2 linked regions of the Salinarimonas sp. genome follow. The main gene of each other region encodes a partner of the protein of the gene in region 2 in a complex. Links are inferred from orthologs where the notes say so. Each region holds a gene or a part of one and is shown on either strand. Other genes may lie near its edges.

The links.
Region 1: the proteins of tig (region 2) and rpsG are in contact, whole or in part, in a crystal structure (PDB 3GTY), measured with the Thermotoga maritima proteins. The link is inferred for Salinarimonas sp. from one-to-one orthologs. Residues at the interface, in WP_004081061.1 of Thermotoga maritima: Glu122, Val124, Val129, Leu130, Tyr133, Glu188, Gly259, Ile262, Tyr263, Glu266, Ser270, Glu273, Gln274, Glu277, Arg308, Gln311, Ile312, Ser315, Tyr316, Glu325, Arg329, Arg336, Leu363, Phe366, Trp367, Arg373, Leu377, Arg381, Leu384, Glu387; in WP_004081843.1 of Thermotoga maritima: Lys34, Lys52, Lys55, Glu59, Arg62, Gln63, Glu66, Asn67, Lys69, Val71, Arg95, Ala109, Lys110, Lys111, Gly112, Arg113, Pro114, Glu117, Glu121, Ile124, Ala125, Tyr127, Asn128, Asn129, Thr130, Gly131, Lys135, Asp139, Arg142, Met143.

What each region holds. Positions count from the first base shown.
Region 1 is NZ_CP157794.1:3,963,311-3,978,991, forward strand. What follows is about bases 5,190-8,038. They hold rpsG (30S ribosomal protein S7), read right to left. Parts: upstream 6,925-8,038; coding sequence 6,454-6,924; downstream 5,190-6,453. Other genes in these bases: fusA (elongation factor G), read right to left, coding at 5,190-6,420; rpsL (30S ribosomal protein S12), read right to left, coding at 6,961-7,332; ABL310_RS18535 (hypothetical protein), read left to right, coding at 7,935-8,038. In the rest of the region: rpsS (30S ribosomal protein S19), read right to left, coding at 1-145; rplB (50S ribosomal protein L2), read right to left, coding at 156-995; ABL310_RS18495 (50S ribosomal protein L23), read right to left, coding at 1,012-1,308; rplD (50S ribosomal protein L4), read right to left, coding at 1,305-1,925; rplC (50S ribosomal protein L3), read right to left, coding at 1,925-2,650; rpsJ (30S ribosomal protein S10), read right to left, coding at 2,701-3,009; tuf (elongation factor Tu), read right to left, coding at 3,112-4,302; more of fusA, read right to left, coding at 4,345-5,189; more of ABL310_RS18535, read left to right, coding at 8,039-8,171; ABL310_RS18540 (HNH endonuclease), read left to right, coding at 8,329-8,898; ABL310_RS18545 (manganese catalase family protein), read left to right, coding at 9,003-9,824; ABL310_RS18550 (disulfide bond formation protein B), read right to left, coding at 9,845-10,372; ABL310_RS18560 (tetratricopeptide repeat protein), read right to left, coding at 11,013-12,383; ABL310_RS18565 (AraC family transcriptional regulator), read left to right, coding at 12,616-13,593; ABL310_RS18570 (TetR/AcrR family transcriptional regulator), read right to left, coding at 13,933-14,559; ABL310_RS18575 (tetratricopeptide repeat protein), read left to right, coding at 14,772-15,681.
Region 2 is NZ_CP157794.1:136,861-140,220, reverse strand. The notes cover bases 532-3,360. They hold tig (trigger factor), read right to left. Parts: upstream 2,735-3,360; coding sequence 1,328-2,734; downstream 532-1,327. Other genes in these bases: ABL310_RS00585 (NAD(P)H-hydrate dehydratase), read right to left, coding at 3,298-3,360; ABL310_RS00590 (hypothetical protein), read right to left, coding at 3,034-3,180; ABL310_RS00605 (ATP-dependent Clp protease proteolytic subunit), read right to left, coding at 613-1,239. In the rest of the region: ATP-dependent Clp protease ATP-binding subunit ClpX, read right to left, coding at 1-346. UniProt on the Bacillus subtilis protein: Involved in protein export. Acts as a chaperone by maintaining the newly synthesized protein in an open conformation. Functions as a peptidyl-prolyl cis-trans isomerase.

The sequences.
Region 1 (15,681 bases), 3.8 Mb from region 2 along the record:
AGGTGAGGCCGACGAACTGCGGCAGGATCGTGGAGCGGCGGCTCCAGATCTTGATCACCTCGTTGCGGCCGGACGAGCGAGCCGCCTCGGCCTTCTTGAGAAGGTAGCCGTCGATGAACGGGCCCTTCCAGATCGAACGCGCCATGGCTCTATCCTTACCTCTTCTTCCGGGCGTGACGGCTCGAGACGATGAACTTGTCCGTCCGCTTGTTGGAGCGCGTCTTGCGCCCCTTGGTCGGCTTGCCCCACGGCGTCACCGGGTGACGGCCGCCGGAGGTGCGGCCCTCGCCGCCGCCGTGCGGATGGTCGATCGGGTTCATCGCGACGCCGCGATTGTGCGGCTTGCGGCCGAGCCAGCGGTTGCGACCGGCCTTGCCCATCGAGATGTTCATGTGGTCGGGGTTCGAGACCGCGCCCACCGTGGCGAAGCACTGCCCGTGCACCAAACGCTGCTCGCCCGAGGTCAGGCGGACCGCGACGTAGCCCTGGTCGCGCCCGACGATCTGGGCGTAGGACCCGGCGGAGCGGGCGATGGCGCCACCCTTGCCGATCTTGAGCTCGACGTTGTGCACGATCGTGCCGACCGGGATGGCGGACAGCGGCAGGGCGTTGCCCGGCTTGATGTCCGCCTTCGCGCCCGAGGTGACCGTGTCGCCGGCGGCCAGGCGCTGCGGCGCGAGGATGTAGGCCTGCTGGCCGTCCTCGTACCGGATCAGCGCGATGTAGGCCGAGCGGTTCGGGTCGTACTCGATCCGCTGCACGCTCGCGACGTCGCCCAGGCGCGCGCGGCGCTTGAAGTCGACGATCCGATAGGTGCGCTTGTGGCCGCCGCCGCGGAACCGGACGGTGATCCGGCCGGTGTTGTTGCGCCCGCCCTTCTGGGACAGGCCCTGCGTCAGCGCCTTGACCGGCTTGCCCTTGTAGAGGCCCTTCCGGTCGACGATCACGAGCTGGCGAAGGCCGGGCGTGATCGGCTTGAAGCTCTTCAAAGCCATGATGACGTTCCCTTCCTCACAGGCCCGTGGTGACGTCGATGGAGTGCCCCTCCTCGAGGGTCACGATCGCCTTCTTGACGTCCGAGCGACGGCCGCGGATGCCACGGAAGACCTTGTTCTTGCCCTTGGTCACGAGCGTGTTGACTGCCTTGACCTTGACGTCGAACAGCTTCTCCACCGCGGTCTTGATCTGCGGCTTGGTGGCGTCGATCGCGACCTTGAAGACGACCTTGTTCTGCTCGGACAGGTTCGTCGACTTCTCCGTGATCACGGGAGCGATGATCACGTCGTAATGGCGTGGATCCATGCTCATTTGAACCGCGCCTCCAGCGCGTCGACGGCCGCCTTGGTCAGCACGAGCTTCTCGCGGCGCAGGATGTCGTAGACGTTGATACCCTGGATGGGCAGCACGTCGATGTTCGGGATCGACCGCGAGGCGAGCTTGAAGTTCGCGTCGAGCTCGGCGCCACCGATGATCAGCGCATTCGTCAGCGCGAGCTTGGCGAAGCGCTCCTTGAGCGCCTTCGTCTTCGGCTCGGTCGCCTTGATGTCGTCGACGACGATCAGGGCCTCGGAGCGCGCCTTGGTGGAGAGCGCGTGGCGGAGCGCCAGCGCGCGCACCTTCTTCGGCAGGTCGTGGGCGTGCGAGCGCACGACCGGGCCGAAGGCGCGTCCGCCGCCGCGGAACTGGCCCACGCGCGCCGAGCCGTGGCGAGCGTTGCCGGTGCCCTTCTGGCGGTAGACCTTCTTTGTCGTCCGGGCGATCTCGCCGCGGTTCTTGACCTTGTGGGTCCCGGCCTGGCGCTTGGCCAGCTGCCAGCGGACCATGCGCTGCAGGATGTCGGCGCGCGGCTCGAGACCGAAGATCGCGTCGTCGAGCTCGACCTCGCCGGCGCTGCCGCCGTCCAACGTCGTGATCTCGAATTTCATCACGCGTTCTCCTCGCTCTGGGCCGGAGCCTCGGGGGCCTCGGCCGCGCCGTTCTCACGATACTTGCCCGGCATCGGCACGTCCGCCGGGAGCGCGCGCTTGACCGCGTCGCGCACGAAGATCCAGCCGCCGTCGCCGCCGGGGACGGCGCCCTCGACCAGGATCAGCCCGCGCTCGGGATCGGTCTGCACGACACGCAGGTTCTGCGTGGTGACGCGCTCGACGCCGAGATGACCGGGCATCTTCTTGCCCTTGAAGGTCTTGCCCGGGTCCTGGCGGCCGCCCGTCGATCCGATCGAGCGGTGCGAGACCGACACGCCGTGCGAGGCGCGCAGGCCCGCGAAGTTCCAGCGCTTCATGCCGCCGGCGAAGCCCTTGCCCTTCGAGGTGCCCGTCACGTCGACGAACTGCCCCGGGACGAAGTGGTCCGCGGTGATCTCCGCGCCGACCGGGATCAGCGCGTCCTCGGACACGCGGAACTCGGCGAGCTTGCGCTTGGGCTCGACCCGAGCCACCGCGAAGCGGCCGCGCTCGGCCTTCGACACGTTCTTGACCTTGGCCCGACCGACGCCGACCTGCAGCGCCACGTAACCGTTCTTATCCTTCGTCCGATGAGCGACGACCTGGCACTGGTCGAGCTTGAGGACGGTGACCGGAACATGCTCGCCGGCGTCCGTGAAGACGCGGGTCATGCCGACCTTCTGTGCGATGACGCCTGAGCGCATGTGCGTTTCCTCTCGGCGTGTGAATGCCTGACGCTCGAAGCCGGACGGCCTCAGAGCTTGATCTCCACGTCCACGCCCGCGGCGAGGTCGAGCTTCATGAGCGCGTCCACCGTCTGGGGAGTGGGGTCCACGATGTCGAGGACACGCTTGTGCGTGCGCATCTCGAACTGCTCGCGGGACTTCTTGTCGATGTGCGGCGAGCGCAGCACCGTGAAGCGCTCGAGGCGCGTCGGCAGCGGGATGGGCCCACGAACCTGCGCCCCCGTCCGCTTCGCGGTCGACACGATCTCGCGCGTCGAGGCGTCAAGCACACGATGATCGAACGCCTTGAGGCGGATGCGAATATTCTGACCGTTCATGGGTTGCCCCGTTATCCTTCGCTAGCCCTCGGCGGGCGATCCCGCCGCGGGACGGAAAACGCGGCCGCGCCGTGGCGGCCGCGCTTCCACCTGCCTCGTGCCTCAGTCCAGGACCGCCGCGACGACGCCGGCGCCGACGGTGCGGCCGCCCTCGCGGATGGCGAAGCGCAGCTTCTCCTCCATGGCGATCGGCGCGATCAGCTCGACCTCCATGGCGACGTTGTCGCCCGGCATCACCATCTCGGTGCCCTCGGGCAGCTTCACCATCCCGGTCACGTCCGTCGTGCGGAAGTAGAACTGCGGACGGTAGTTGTTGAAGAACGGCGTGTGGCGCCCGCCCTCCTCCTTGGTGAGGATGTAGGCCTCGGCCTTGAACTTCTTGTGCGGCTTCACCGAACCCGGCTTGCACACGACCTGGCCGCGCTCCACGTCCTCGCGCTTGGTGCCGCGCAGCAGGACGCCGACGTTGTCGCCCGCCTGGCCCTGATCGAGCAGCTTGCGGAACATCTCGACGCCCGTGACGGTCGTCTTGACGGTGTCGCGGATGCCGACGATCTCGACTTCCTCGCCCACCTTGATGATCCCGCGCTCGACGCGGCCCGTCACCACCGTGCCGCGGCCCGAAATCGAGAACACGTCCTCGATCGGCATCAGGAACGGCTGGTCGATCGGGCGCTCCGGCGTCGGGATGTACTCGTCCACCGTCGCCATCAGCGCGAGGATCGCCTGCTTGCCGATCTCGGGGGACTTGTCCTCGAGCGCCATCAGGGCAGAGCCCTTGGTGATCGGGATGTCGTCGCCGGGGAAGTCGTACTTCGACAGGAGCTCGCGGATCTCGAGCTCGACGAGCTCGAGCAGCTCCGGATCGTCGACCATGTCGACCTTGTTCATGAACACGACCAGCGCCGGCACGCCGACCTGGCGCGCCAGCAGGATGTGCTCGCGCGTCTGCGGCATCGGGCCGTCCGCCGCCGACACGACCAGGATCGCGCCGTCCATCTGCGCCGCGCCCGTGATCATGTTCTTCACGTAGTCCGCGTGCCCGGGGCAGTCGACGTGCGCGTAGTGACGGTTCGTCGTCTCGTACTCGACGTGCGCCGTCGAGATCGTGATCCCGCGCGCCTTCTCCTCGGGAGCCTTGTCGATCGCGTCGTAGGCCGTGAACGTCGCCCCGCCGGTCTCAGCCAGCACCTTCGTGATCGCAGCCGTCAGGGACGTCTTGCCGTGATCGACGTGGCCGATCGTCCCGATGTTGCAGTGCGGCTTCGTACGCTCGAATTTTGCCTTAGCCATGGTGGCACCCAGTCGTTCTTCAAGTTGTCTGCGGGAAGAGGATCAGGCGAATTTCGCCTGAACCTCGGCGGCCACGTTCGACGGAACCTGCTCGTAGTGATCGAAGAGCATGGTGTAGTTCGCGCGGCCCTGGCTCATGGAGCGCAAGGTGTTGACGTAGCCGAACATGTTCGCGAGCGGCACGAAGGCGTTGATCACCACCGCGTTGCCGCGCATGTCCTGGCCCTGGATCTGGCCGCGACGGGAGTTCAGGTCGCCGATGACGGAGCCGGTATATTCCTCCGGCGTCACGACCTCGACCTTCATCACCGGCTCGAGCAGGACCGAGGCGCCCTTCTGCAGGGCCTCGCGCATCGCCGCGCGGGTCGCGATCTCGAACGCCAGCACCGAGGAATCCACCTCGTGGAAGGCGCCGTCGATCAGCTGCACCTTGAAGTCGACGATCGGGAAGCCGGCGACGACGCCCGCACCCATCACCGAGTTGATGCCCTTCTCGACGCCGGGGATGTATTCCTTCGGCACCGAGCCGCCGACGATCTTCGACTCGAACTGGTAGCCGGCGCCCGCCTCGTTCGGCTCGACGACGAGCTTGACGCGGGCGAACTGGCCCGTGCCGCCGGTCTGCTTCTTGTGGGTGTAGTCGATCTCGGCCTTGCGGGTGATCGTCTCGCGATAGGCCACCTGCGGGGCGCCGACATTCGCGTCGACCTTGTAGGTGCGGCGCAGGATGTCGACCTTGATGTCGAGATGCAGCTCGCCCATGCCCTTGAGGATGGTCTGGCCGGACTCGGTGTCGGTCGAGACGCGGAAGGAGGGGTCCTCGGCCGCGAGCTTGGAGAGCGCGATGCCGAGCTTCTCCTGGTCGGCCTTGGACTTCGGCTCGATCGCGATCTCGATGACGGGGTCCGGGAACTCCATCTTCTCGAGGATGATCGGCTTCGTGGGATCGCACAGCGTGTCGCCGGTGCGCGTCTCCTTGAGGCCCGCGATGGCGACGATGTCGCCGGCGCCGGCTTCCTTGATGTCCTCGCGGTTGTTGGCGTGCATCAGCAGCATGCGGCCGATGCGCTCCTTCTTGCCCGAGGTGGAGTTGAGCACCGTCGAGCCGGCGAGGATCGTGCCGGAATAGATACGGCAGAAGGTGATCGTGCCGACGAAGGGGTCGTCCATGATCTTGAAGGCGAGGAGCGAGAACGGCGCGGTGTCGTCCGCCGGACGGCTCATCGGCTCCTCGGTCTCCGGCGCGAGGCCGTTGACGCCGCCGCGATCGATCGGCGAGGGCAGGTAGTCGACCACCGCGTCGAGCAGCGGCTGCACGCCCTTGTTCTTGAAGGCCGAGCCGCACAGCACCGGATGGAAGGCGCGATCCTGCACCGCCTTGCGGACCAGGCGCACGAGCTCCTCCTCGGAGGGCTCCTGGCCCTCGAGATACGCCGCCATGGCGTCGTCGTCGAGCTCGACGCAGGCCTCGACCAGCTTGGTGCGGTACTCCGCGGCCTGGTCCTGCAGCTCGGCCGGGATCTCCTCGTCGACGAACTTCGCGCCGAGCGACTCCTCGAGCCACACGATCGCCTTCATGCGGACGAGGTCGATCACGCCCTTGAAGTTCGACTCGGAGCCGATCGGCAGCTGCAGGCAGACCGGCTTGCCGGCCACGCGCTTGATGATGTCGTCGACGCACTTGAAGAAGTCGGCGCCGATCTTGTCCATCTTGTTGACGAAGACCACGCGCGGCACGTCGTACTTGTCGGCCTGGCGCCAGACGGTCTCGGTCTGGGGCTCGACGCCCTGGTTGCCGTCGAGCACGCACACGGCGCCGTCGAGCACGCGCAGCGAACGCTCCACCTCGATGGTGAAATCGACGTGGCCGGGCGTGTCGATGATGTTCAGGCGATGGCCGCGCCAGAAGCAGGTCGTCGCGGCCGACGTGATCGTGATGCCGCGCTCCTGCTCCTGGGTCATCCAGTCCATCGTCGCGGCGCCGTCGTGGACCTCGCCGATCTTGTGCGAGCGGCCCGTGTAGAAGAGGATCCGCTCCGTCGTCGTGGTCTTGCCCGCGTCGATGTGGGCCATGATCCCGAAGTTGCGGTAGTCCTTGATTTCGTGCTCGCGAGGCATCGCGTGTCTCCGTCTCGATCTCTCAGGCCGCGCTTACCAACGGTAATGCGAGAAGGCGCGGTTGGCCTCGGCCATCCGGTGCGTGTCTTCGCGCTTCTTCACGGCGCTGCCGCGGTTGGCGGCGGCGTCCATCAGCTCGGCCGAGAGACGCTCGACCATGGTCTTGTCGTTGCGCGCGCGGGCGGCCGTGATCAGCCAGCGGATCGCCAGAGCCTGGCGACGCTCCGGGCGAACCTCGACCGGAACCTGGTAGGTGGCGCCGCCGACACGGCGGGACCGGACCTCGATCGCCGGGGCGACGTTCTCGAGGGCGGCCTTGAAGATCTCGAGCGGGTCGGTCTTGGCGCGGCTCTCGACGAGGTCGAAGGCGCCGTAGACGATGCTCTCGGCGTTCGACTTCTTGCCGTCGTACATGATCGAGTTCATGAACTTCGACAGCACGAGATCGCCGTACTTCGGATCCGGATTGATTTCACGCTTCTCTGCGCGATGGCGGCGGGACATGGAACAGCTCCGTCCTGAAACTTCGAGGCGACCGGCTTACTTCGGGCGCTTGGCGCCGTACTTCGAGCGGCGCTGCTTGCGGTTCTTGACGCCCTGCGTGTCGAGGACGCCGCGCAGGATGTGGTAGCGCACGCCCGGCAGGTCCTTGACGCGGCCGCCGCGGATCATGACGACCGAGTGCTCCTGCAGGTTATGGCCCTCGCCGGGGATGTAGCCGATGACCTCGAAGCCGTTCGTCAGGCGCACCTTCGCGACCTTGCGCAGCGCGGAGTTCGGCTTCTTCGGCGTCGTCGTGTAGACGCGGGTGCACACGCCGCGCTTCTGCGGGCACGCTTCCAGCGCCGGGACCTTGTTGCGCGCCTTCTGTGCCGTCCGCGGCTTGCGGATCAGCTGGGAGATGGTCGGCATCCTCTGCCCTCTTGTCCTGGCCGCGATGCGGCCACTCGTTCCTCGAACCGGTCCCGATCCGCCCGGGGAGACGATCTCCCCTCGCGAGCCGAGGCCTCCACGCATTCACCGTCGCGGGGCCGATGGCCGCCTCGCGCCCGGATCGCGGCCCGGAGCCACGCGCCCCATGACGCGAATCGGCTCCCCCGCGACCGTCGACGCAAAGCGAAACCGCGCCGTCGGGTCCGGGTGAGACCTGAGGCGCGTCGCCACGCAGAGGACCGAGATCGTCGAGGACCCCGGTCGTGCCCCAAAGCTGACGTCTGTCAGACGGTTATGAGTTTCGGCGGCGTTTAGGGCGCATCGGTCGTCGCTGGGCGCGTCGACACCTGCCGGACCTACGGCCCGCCGGAAGTTCGCGGTACATAAGGGGCGCTCCCGGCCGAGTCAACCGAAAAACGAGGCGTTTGCGCGCCTTTCGCCGCCGCGGGGCCGCCGCGGGGCCGGCGCGCGACGCCGAACGCGACCGCGCGCATCCGCGAGACCGCGGCAACGAACGATTCACGGGCCTGCGCTATCAGGATAGCGGACGACGGGACAGGGCGCGAAGAGGGAGACGACAGATGAGCCTCGATGCGACGGCCGGCCTCTCGGCCGCCTGGTCCGCGGGCCGGACCGACTTCAACGCGCAGGCGCTGCGTCGCGCCGCCGAGGCCTCGGCGGCGAATCGGCTGGTCGAGGCGAGCCTCGCCATGGTGACCGAGACCAACCAGCGCCCCGCCGCGGCCGCCCCCGAGCCCGCGCCGGCCCCCGCCCCGCCCCCGCCCGGCCAGGGCCTCGTCGTCGACCGCCTCGCCTGAAAGCCTTGTGGCGCCGCGCGAATCGCGGCCGGGAACACGAATCTCGCCCCGTCGCGTCCGCTGCGGCGCGAACGCGCCTTCACAAGCCTGTCACGATGGGAGTAGATTTTCCGGCGTGGGAGCGTGGAGCGATCCCCTCCCCGCCGGAGGAGGTGACGTGAGCGTACACGTTCAACCGACTGTCCGGCCGGACGCGTGTCCGGCCCTCGTGCTCAACGCCGATTACCGGCCCTTGAGCTATTACCCGCTGTCGGTCTGGTGCTGGCAGGACGCCATCAAGGCCGTCTTCCTCGATCGCGTGAACATCGTCTCGCATTACGAGAAGACGGTCCGAAGTCCCACCTTCGAGATGCGGCTGCCGTCCGTCGTCTCGCTCAAGACCTACGTCAAGCCCACGCGCATCCCGGCCTTCACGCGCTTCAACGTCTTCCTGAGAGATCGCTTCACCTGCCAATATTGCGGCGCCCGCGAGGATCTCACCTTCGACCACGTCATCCCCCGCTCCAAGGGCGGCCAGACCACCTGGGAGAACGTCGTCGCCGCCTGCTCGCCCTGCAATCTGCGCAAGGGCGACCGCCTCCCCAGGGACGCCGAGATGCTCCCGCGCCAGGAGCCTTACGCGCCCTCCCTCAACGACCTCCACCAGAACGGCCGGCATTTCCCGCCGAACTACCTCCACGACAGCTGGATGGACTATCTCTACTGGGACACCGAGCTGGAGCCGTGAGGCTTCACCGCCGCGCGGCCGCCCGCGCCGTGCGGAGAGAGGAGGAACCCGGACCCGTCTCGCGCTTTCGCTCGCCCGTCCGACGACGAGCGAGGAGCGCGAGGATGTTCTTTCATCAGAGCAAGCTTCAATACGAGGTCCGCTGCGAGAAGCCGAACCCGATCTTCGCCAAGATGCTGCAGCAGGCGATCGGCGGCGTCGAGGGCGAGATCCGCGTAGCCATGCAGTACTTCTTCCAGGCCATGGGGGCGCGGGGGAACCCGAAATATCGCGACCTGCTGATCGCCACGGCGACGGAGGAGCTCTCGCATATCGAGTTCCTCGGCCATGCGGTCGCGCTCAACCTCGAGAAGGCGCCCGCCCACATGAAGGACGAGGCGGCGCAGGATCCGGTGGTGGCCGCGGTGATGGGCGGCATGAACCCGCGCCACCTGCTCTCGTCCGGCCTCTCGGCGATGCCGGTGAACGCCAACGGCGTGCCCTTCGACATGAGCCACGTCTACGCCACCGGCAACCTCGCCGCCGACATGCTCGCCAACGCGACCGCGGAAGCGGGCGGGCGGGTCCTCGCCTCGCGGCTCTACGAGGCGACCGACGATCCCGGCATGAAGGACATGCTCTCCTTCCTGATCGCGCGCGACACCATGCATCAGCAGCAATGGCTCGCGGTGATCGAGGAGAACGGCGGCTTCGCCGGCACGCTGCCGATCCCGAACTCGACGCCGACCGCGCACGAGGCGACGGAGCATTCCTACGTCTTCCTCAACACCTCCCTCGACAAGGAGGCGCCGCAGGGCCGCTGGACCTCCGGGCCCTCGCTGGACGGCCGCGGGGAGTTCACCATGGCGCCGGCCAAGGCCATGGGCCAGGAGCCCTCGCTCGGCAAGGCCCGGCCGGACAGCGGGGCGCAGACCGAGCAGATGTGAGACCCCCGCGGCCGGCGGCGCTACGCGCGCCGCCGGCCCGGCCCGCGCGCCGCCGCGGCGAAGGCGAGGCCCGCGAGCCCCAGCGAGACGACCGCGTTCCAGCCGGCCATCGACAGGCCGAGGAAGCGCCAGGCGGCCTCGGTGCAGGAGACGACGCGGGTCGTCTCGAGCTGGGCGAGGAACTGGTCCATCGACCCCGCCGCCGGCGCCGCCGCCCCGCCGCAATCGGACGGGCCGAGCCACCAGCTCCATTCGACGCCGGCGTGATAGACCCCCAGCCCGGCGGAGACGAGGAAGGTCGCCCCCAGCGCGGCGAGCGCGAGCCGCCCCAGGAGCGGCTGCGGCGCGAGGGCGATCGCCGCGAGCCCGAGCGGCAGGCCGACGTAATAGGGCCAGCGCTGCAGCAGGCAGAGCGCGCAGGGCAGGTAGCCGAGGCCGTACTGGAAGACCAGCGCCGTCCCGATCGTCGCGGCCGCGACGAGCGTGACGAGAAGCGCGACGAGGCGGCGGTCGAGAAGCGGCCCGATCGGGCTCGCGGAGGCGGTCATGCAGTGTCGTCCTCGGAAGGTGTGGCGCGCACCGCCGACATAGTCCGGCGCGCCGGCCCACGCAACGCGGCGCGCATTGATCTGACGCCGTCGTGATGCTACCTGAGGACCAGCGTCGCCCCTGTGGCGGAATTGGTAGACGCGCTCGACTCAAAATCGAGTTCCGCAAGGAGTGCTGGTTCGATCCCGGCCAGGGGCACCACGGCTTTCGAAGGCCGTCGCGTCATCGCGCGTTTTCTCCGAGCCGTTCGTCCCGCTGCCCTCGGGCGCCCGCCGGCTCCACCGGCTCCGCCCGCCCGCCTGCGTGGCCTCGGAGCGGCCGGCATCGCAGCGCGCGGCTCGAGCGGCAGATCGAACACGCCCGACACGGAGCGGAAGGCGTCGGCGTGGCAGCGCCCCATGAACCCGGCACCCGAGGAGCGGCGAGCATCGCCCCCTGGACGCTCGGACCGCAGGCGGTCGACGTCCTCGCACTCGTCGCCCTACTGGGCTGCCGGGTCGTGAGGGGGCGGCGCAGCCGCCGCGTGAAGGCGGTGGACATGGCAGGTCTCCTGTTCGGGCGCAGGCGAGCGCCCGCCGCAAGGCGGCGAGGCGCTCGTCGCGTTTCGGACGATGGTCGAGCGGCGGTCTGACGGCGCCCTCAGTGCGCGAGCGCAGCGGCGCGGGCGCGGACCATGACGCGGCCGGCTTCCTGCGGCAGGTCGAGCCGGTCGTAGACGAGAGCGAGCTTGCCGTAGGCGGGCTTCGCCTCGGGGCTCGCCTCGCGCCGCTGCTCGAGGATGCGCTGCGCGGCCCCGAGCCGGCCGGTCCGGATCAGCGCGTCGAGCCGGATCTGGTCGAAGAGATCGCGCTGGGCATGGCTCCCGCCGATCTCGGAAAGCCGCGGCAGGACGGGCTCCAGCCTGCGCACGGTGCGTTCGTAATCGCCGCGGGCATGGGCGAGCAACGCCTCGCACAGCGGCACGGCGACCTCGGTCCAGGCGGCGCGCACGTAGGCCGGCGCCGCGGCGGCGTGGGCGCGGATCGCGGCCATCGTCGCGTCCGCCTCCGGCAAGCCGGCGCGGGCGAGGCCGTAGACGTAGTGCGCGCTCACGAAGGGCTGGACGTGATCGTCGACGCGCGCCTTGAGGTGCTCGCCGAGGTCCGCCCAGCGATCGCCGACGTCGACGCCGACCAGCTCGAGGCGCGCCAGCAGCGAGACCGCGCCGATCTGGTCCTGCGAGTACTCCTTCCACAGCCCCCAGATGTTACGGTCGTAGAAGCCCAGGATCGCGTCGACGTCGCCCTGGTCGATCATCACCAGCGCCATATGCCACCAATTGTGGCTGAACATGAAGGAATTGAGGTCCGTCCAGGTCTCCTTGACGTCCTCCAGGAAGCCCCGCGCCTCGGCGGTGCGGCCCTGCGCCAGGAAGACGTGGGAGAGCGCGTGATGCGCCCAGGGCTCCTTGCGCTTGAGACCGATCGCGCGCCGCGCGGAGGCCTCGGCGTCCTCGAGCAGATGCGCCTGCTCGTAGGCGAAGGCGGCCATGCCGTGCGCATAGGGGAGATCGGCGTTCACGGCGCCGATCTTCTCGGCGATGCGCAGCATGCCCGCGGCATCGCCGAGGTTGAAGTAGTGGTATTGCGTCGCCTTGGCCGTCGCGAGCTCGAGCGGATGGCTGGTGGCGAGCGCCTCGCCCGCCGCGATGGCGCGCGGCACGTCGCCATCGGCCCAGGCCCGGACCGCCTCGAGCACCAGGCGCTCGCGCGCCGTCGCGGTGGGCGCGGCCGCCTCGGCGCGGGCGAGATAGCCCGACGCCGTCTTCGGCGCTTCGCGGCTCTCGAGGAACATGCAGAACATCGCCGCGTAGGCGTTGGCGAGCGTGCTCTCGGCGTCGGCGTCGGCCGCGGCGAGGATGCCCGCGGCCCGGTTCTCGTAGCCGAGGAAACCCTCGACGAAGGTGTCGATCGCATCGACGGTGGCGTCGGCGCTCGCCGTGACCGGCAAGCCTCTCCAGTCGGTCCGCATGGCTGTCTCCCGTGGGGGCGATGTGTGAATGGGCTCTGCGCCGTTCGCGTCGGCGGCAGGCGAGTGGTACGCCCGCAGCGGACGCGGCCCCAGGGCCGCGCGTTCCGCAGTCATGACCGATCGTCCCGATCGCGTCCGGGCGAGCCCGAGGTTTCGCGTCGCGGGAGTCTGCGAGTCGCGCCCGAAGCGGATCGGGAGTATCCTGCAGCGGCCAGCCGGAAGGACGGGCCCCATGGCCGCGGACATTCTCTCGGACGTGCTGAAGGAGGTGCACCTGTCGGGCGCGCTCTTCTTCGACGTCGAGGGCTGCGCCCCCTGGGTCGCCGAAGCGCCGCCGTCGTGCGCGTTCAAGGCGCTGATCATGCCCGAGGCGCAGCACGTGATCAATTATCACGTGGTCGCGAACGGGGCATGCTGGGTGAGGCTGCTGGATGGCGATGCCGAGCCGATCCGGCTCACCGCCGGCAGCGTCGTCGTCTTTCCGCGGGGCGAGCCGCACGTGCTCTCGAGCGAGCCGGGCCTCAGGGCGCCCTTCGACCCGGCGGTCTTCAAAGCGCCGCTTCCCGAGCGCCTCGAGCCGTTGATGCTGTCGCGCAACGGCGACGGGCCGGGAACGGTCCGGTTGATCTGCGGCTTTCTCGGCTGCGACGTGCTGCCGTTCAACCCGCTGCTCGCATCGCTGCCCGGCATGCTCGTGATCACCGACGGCTATTCGGAGCGGGACGGCTGGCTCGCCAGCCTGATCCGGGCGGCGGTCACGGAGGGACGAGCGCATCGGGACGGCGGCCACAACGTGCTCTCGCGGCTGAGCGAGCTGATCTTCATCGAGGCCGTGCGCATCCATGCCGAGCGCCTCCCCGCCGAGGCGCGCGGCTGGCTGGCGGCGCTGCGCATCCCGCACGTGGGGCGCGCGATCGCGCTCCTCCACGATGACCCCGCCCGCGCCTGGACGCTCTCCTCGCTGGCGAGAGCCGCCGGCGTGTCGCGCACGGTGCTCGCCGGCACCTTCAAGGAGACGCTCGGGGTGCCGCCGATGAGCTATCTCGCGAGCTGGCGCATGCAGATCGCCGCCGGCCTTCTCGCGGACACGGAACGATCCCTCTTCGACATCGCCGAGGCGGTCGGATACGAATCCGACGCGAGCTTCAGCCGGGCGTTCCGGCGCGCCACCGGCTCGTCCCCGGGCGCATGGCGCGCGCAGCGCCATTGAGGCGTCGTTCGAGCGCCCCACGTCGGCGGGGCGCGGAACGGCGGCGGGGCGCGGAACGGCGGCGGCGACGCGATGGGAGTTCGTGCCCTCACAGCGCGTTCTGCCGTGACGTCGGGGATCCGGCAAGGCGCCGTGCTTCGTCTGGCCATCCTGCCGGACGCCGGCCCCGAGAACGAGAGCCTTGACCGCGATGGCGAGGCTCAGGCCCGGCCAGGGGCGCCACGGCTTTCCACGGCCAGCGAGCTATCGCGCGTTTCCGGGGCCGCTCGGCTCCTCGTCGGCCGCGACGCGGGAGACCCCGGGGCGCGGAGAACACCGGGCGGCGCCGCGCCGCACGCGTCACGGCTGCCCGAAGAGGAGGCGGATGAAGTCGCGATACAGGAGAACCTGCCGCGACAGGCTCCGCGGTTCCTTCGTCGCCTTGGAGAGGATGATCCCCCCGTCGACGACGGCCGAGAGCATGTCCGCGACGTCGTCGAGATCGACGGGGACGCGGGGCGGATACGCCTCGACGATCCGGTCGAGGCGCGCGCGAAAGCGCTTGCGCCAGCCGAGCATGGCTCGCGCGTTCATCTCCCGCACCCCGCGCGCGAAGAGCTGCTCGTGGTAGCAGATGGACGCCACCATGCAGCCGGGATGCCCTTCCGGCAGGTCCGCGAAGGTCTCGGCGAGAAGCTTGAGGCCGATCAGGAAGCTGTGCAGCGGGTCCTCGCTCAAGCCGTCGGCCTGCGCCTCCAGGGCGTCGAAGATCCGGTCGTCCTCGGCGATGTAGCGCTCGAGCAGGGCGCGCGCGAGCTCGCTCTTGTCGCGGAAATGGTAGAAGAAGCCGCTCTTCGAGATCCCGACGGCCGCGATCAGCTCGTCGATGGAGGTTCCGCTGAACCCCTTCGCCAGCACCGCCGCCTCGGCCGCCGCGAGGATCTGCTCGCGCGTCCGGGCGGGCCTCGACGCCGTGCGCTCCGCCATGTGCGTCTCCTCCGGCGCTTACCGTACCACGAGTCCGGTTTGCGGCGCGGGATTTCACCGCCCAGGCGACGATGGCCGAAGAAACCGCCGCAAACCCTTGATTTCCTTCGACCCACTTTCTTTCCGGATCCGCACCACGGGTCGGCTGTCGTCGCTCGGCCGACGGGGTTAGCTGTTGCCCGACCCGAAACACGAGACCCCGAGAGGCACAGATGATCAACGACCGCCAAGGAAACCCGCTCTCCGGCGCGACCGCCGAGGCGGCGAACCGCTTCGACGCCGCCGTGGAGGCGTTCAACATCTACCGCGGCGACCCCGTGGCGCTGCTCGACGAGGCCGTCGCGCTCGCCCCGGACTTCGCCATGGCGCACCTGATGAAGGCCTGGGCCTTCGCCCTCGCCACCGAGCCCGAGGCGGCGCTCGCGGCGCGTGGGATCGTCGACGGGGCGCGGCGCCTGCCGCTCGCCGAGCGCGAGGCGGGGCACGCCGCGGCGCTGGACGCGCTCCTGTCGGGCGAGTGGACCGCCGCGGGGCTCGCGCTCGACCATCACCTGATGCGGCATCCCCGCGACTTGCTCGCTCTCCAGGCCGGGCACCTGATCGACTTCTTCCGCGCCGACGCCCGCAACCTGCGCAACCGGATCGCCCGGGCGCTGCCCGCCTGGACGCCGTCCGTGCCGGGCTACCCGATCGTGCTCGGCATGTACGCCTTCGGGCTCGAGGAGACCGGCGACTACGCGCGGTCCGAGGCCACCGGCCGCGAGGCGGTCGATCGCCAGCCGCTCGATTGCTGGGCGCATCACGCCGTCGCGCACGTGATGGAAATGCAGGGCCGCGCGGCCGACGGGATCGGCTGGATGCGGACGCGCGAGCCCCATTGGTCCGGCGACGGCAATTTCTTCAAGGTCCACAATTGGTGGCACGAGGCCCTGTTCCACATCGAGGTGGACGCGCCGCAGGCCGCGCTGGCGCTGTTCGACGACGAGATCCGCAAGGACGCCAGCTCGGTCGCCGTGGATCTCGTCGACGCCTCCGCGCTGCTGTGGCGGCTCCACAGCGCCGGCCACGACGTCGGCGATCGTTTCGACGAGGTCGCGTCGGCCTGGGACGCGCATGCCGACG
Region 2 (3,360 bases):
GCAGGATGTTCGACTTGTTCAGCTCGACGTCGGAATGTTTCGAGGCGTGCGCCAGGCGCTTGTAGTGGTTGTGCACCGCCACCGACAGGACCTTCTTCGCGTGGCCCTGGCCGATCACGTAGTCGTCGAGGACGGCGCGAATCTCCTTCGGCGTCGGCACGCCGTCGCGGGACTTGACCAGCGAGGTCTTGGATTCCTCGCGGATGATGTCCATGCACAGCTCGACGCACTCGTCGCAGATGAACACCGTGGGCCCGGCGATCAGCTTGCGCACCTCGTGCTGGCTCTTGCCGCAGAAGGAGCAGTACAGCGTGCTCTTCGAATCGGTGCCGCCGGTCTTGCTCATGTCCCATCTCCAATGCGAGCCCGGATTGCGAGGCCCGGGCCGTTCTCAGTCATATAGGCGGCGGGCTAACAAAATGTAGCCCCGTTCTCGAACGCATCCGTCCGCACGGCCCGCGCCGCGCGCCCGGCCCCCCCGCCAGGGTCAAGCGACGCGCCCGATCGGCGGTTCCGGCTTCATGCAAACACGCGCGGGCGCGCCGATCAATAGGCGAACGGGCGCGTGCGACATAAGCCGCACACGCCCGTGCAGATGGCATGGCGACGGGCTCAGACCGGCGCCGCTTCCGGACGCTGCGTCAGCACCTCGTCGATGAGGCCGAACTCCTTGGCCGCGTCGGCGGTCATGAAGTAGTCGCGCTCCAGCGCGTTCTCGATCGCGGCGAGGTCCTTGCCCGTGTGCTTGACGTAGATCTCGTTGAGGCGACGCTTCAGCGCCTCGATCTCGCGGGCGTGGATGAGGATGTCCGTCGCCTGGCCCTGGAAGCCGCCGGAGGGCTGGTGGACCATGATCCGCGCGTTCGGCAGGGCGAATCGCTGGCCGGGCGTGCCGGCGCAGAGCAGCAGCGAGCCCATCGACGCCGCCTGGCCGACGCACAGCGTCGAGACCGGATTGCGGATGAACTGCATGGTGTCGTAGATCGACAGGCCCGAGGTCACCACGCCGCCGGGCGAGTTGATGTAGAAGGAGATCTCCTTCTTCGGGTTCTCGGCCTCGAGATAGAGGAGCTGCGCCACGATGAGCGACGCGGAATAGTCCTCCACAGGGCCGGTCATGAAGATGATGTTCTCGCGCAGGAGGCGCGAATAGATGTCGAAGGCGCGCTCGCCGCGGGCCGATTGCTCGACGACCATCGGCACGAGCGTGTTGTTGTAGACCTCGAAGGGATCTCTCATCGTCTCACGGCTCCCGGTGACGGACGGGCCGCGCCGGAGGGCGCGGCCGCTCTTTGTCTTCGTGAGGTGGGTTGAAGAACCCGCCCGATCAAGCCTCGTCGGACTTCGCCGGCTCCGCCGTCTCGGCGCTCGCCGTCGGGGAGGCGCTCTCCTCCTCCTCGTCGGCGAACAGCTCCTCGCGGGAGACCGTCTTCTCGTCCACCTTCACCTCCGAGAGGATATGGTCGACGACCTTCTCCTCGAACAGGGGCGCACGGATCTCGGCCAGGGCCTGGGGGTTCTTCTGGTAGAACTCCCACACCTGGCGCTCCTGGCCGGGATACTGCCGGGCGCGCTCGATCAGGCCCTGGGTGACCTCGTCGTCCGAGACCTTGATCTCGTTCTTCTCGCCGATCTGGGCCAGCACGAGGCCCAGCCGCACGCGCCGCTCGGCGATCTTGCGGTACTCGACCTTGGCCTCCTCCTCCGTGGTGCCTTCGTCGGCGAAGGACTTCCCGGAGCGCTGCATGTCGGCCATGACCTGCTGCCAGACGCTCTGGAACTCCTGGTCGACGAGCGTCGGCGGCAGCTCGAAGGCGTACTTCTCGTCGAGCCGGTCGAGCAGCTCCTTCTTGACCTTCCGGCGCGACTGGGCGTCGAAGTCCTTCTGGACGGCGCCGCGCAGGGCGTCCTTGAGGGCGTCGAGGCTCTCCATGCCGTAGGTCTTGGCAAACTCGTCGTCGAGGGTCACCTCGCCCGGCGCCTGGATCTCCTTCACGGTGACCGCGAACGACGCCTCCTTGCCGGCGAGATGCTGCGCCGGATAGGCCTCGGGGAAGGTGACGACGACCGTGCGGTCCTCGCCGGCCTTGGCGCCCTTCAGCTGCTCCTCGAAGCCGGGGATGAAGGTGCCCGAGCCGATCTCGACCGTGACGCCCTCGCCCTTGCCGCCCTCGAACTCCTCGCCGTCGATGGAGCCGACGAAGTCGACGACCACGCGGTCGCCCTCGTCCGCCGCCGCGTCCTCGCCCTTGGGCTCGAAGGGCTTCGTCTGCGCGGCCATGCGGTCGAGGCCTTCCTGGACCTCGGCGTCGGAGACCTCGGCGACGGGCTTCGTCACCGCGACGTCCGAGAGATCCGCCAGCTCGAAGGCCGGCAGGACCTCGAGCGCCACCTTGAAGGCGAGATCGGTCTTGGCGTCGAGCGCCTTCTCCATCTCGTCCTTGTCCTCGGGGAACTCGTAGCGGGGCTGGTTGGCGAGCTTGAGCGCGTTCTCGTCGACGATCTTGCGCTCCGCCTCGGCGACGGCGTTCTGCACGACCTCGGCCATGACCGAGCGGCCATAGAGGCGGCGCAGATGCGCGACCGGCACCTTGCCGGGCCGGAAGCCGTTGATCCGCACGCGGTCCTTCAGGGTCGCGAGCTCGTCGCCGAGCCGCTTCTCGAGCTCGGAGGCCGGCAGGACCACCTGGAATTCCCGCTTCAACCCGTCCGACAGCGTCTCCGTCACCTGCATCGCGTCTATCCGTTCTCGTCCTCAGAAATGCGCGTGAGGCCTCCAGCGCTCCCGACGATCGGGGCACGGCCGCAGGCCGCGCCGCCCCATCGTACCGGAAAGCTCCGGAAACCCCGTTTCCGACGGCCTTGGTGCGGGCGGAGGGACTCGAACCCCCACGACTTTCGCCACCGGAACCTAAATCCGGCGCGTCTACCAATTCCGCCACGCCCGCGCCTCGGGGCGGCGGACCGCCCCTCACCGGGTCGCGGCTCTATATCACGCCCGAACGCGGACGCACCAAAAAAATCGAGCCACCCTCACGCGTCGCGCAGGAGGGCGTAGATCACCACCGCGACGAAGGCGCCGCCCACGACGAGCGTGCTGGCGGCGAGGGAGAGATTCAAGTCCTCGACGAAGGCCGCCCCGCCGATCGCGAGGCCGGCGACGAACAGGAGACGCAGCATGCGACGATCCTCCGGCCGGATTGTCCCGAAACGGCACGAATCGGGCCCGTCCGGGCGGCATCGCGCGCGTTCCGCAGGGTGAGGCGCAAGCGGCGTGCCGGGGGTGGGCGGTGGAGTTCAGGCCGACAGGAAGCCCGCGAGCACCCCCGGCAGCGCCTCCGGCAAGTCCTCCGCGATCAG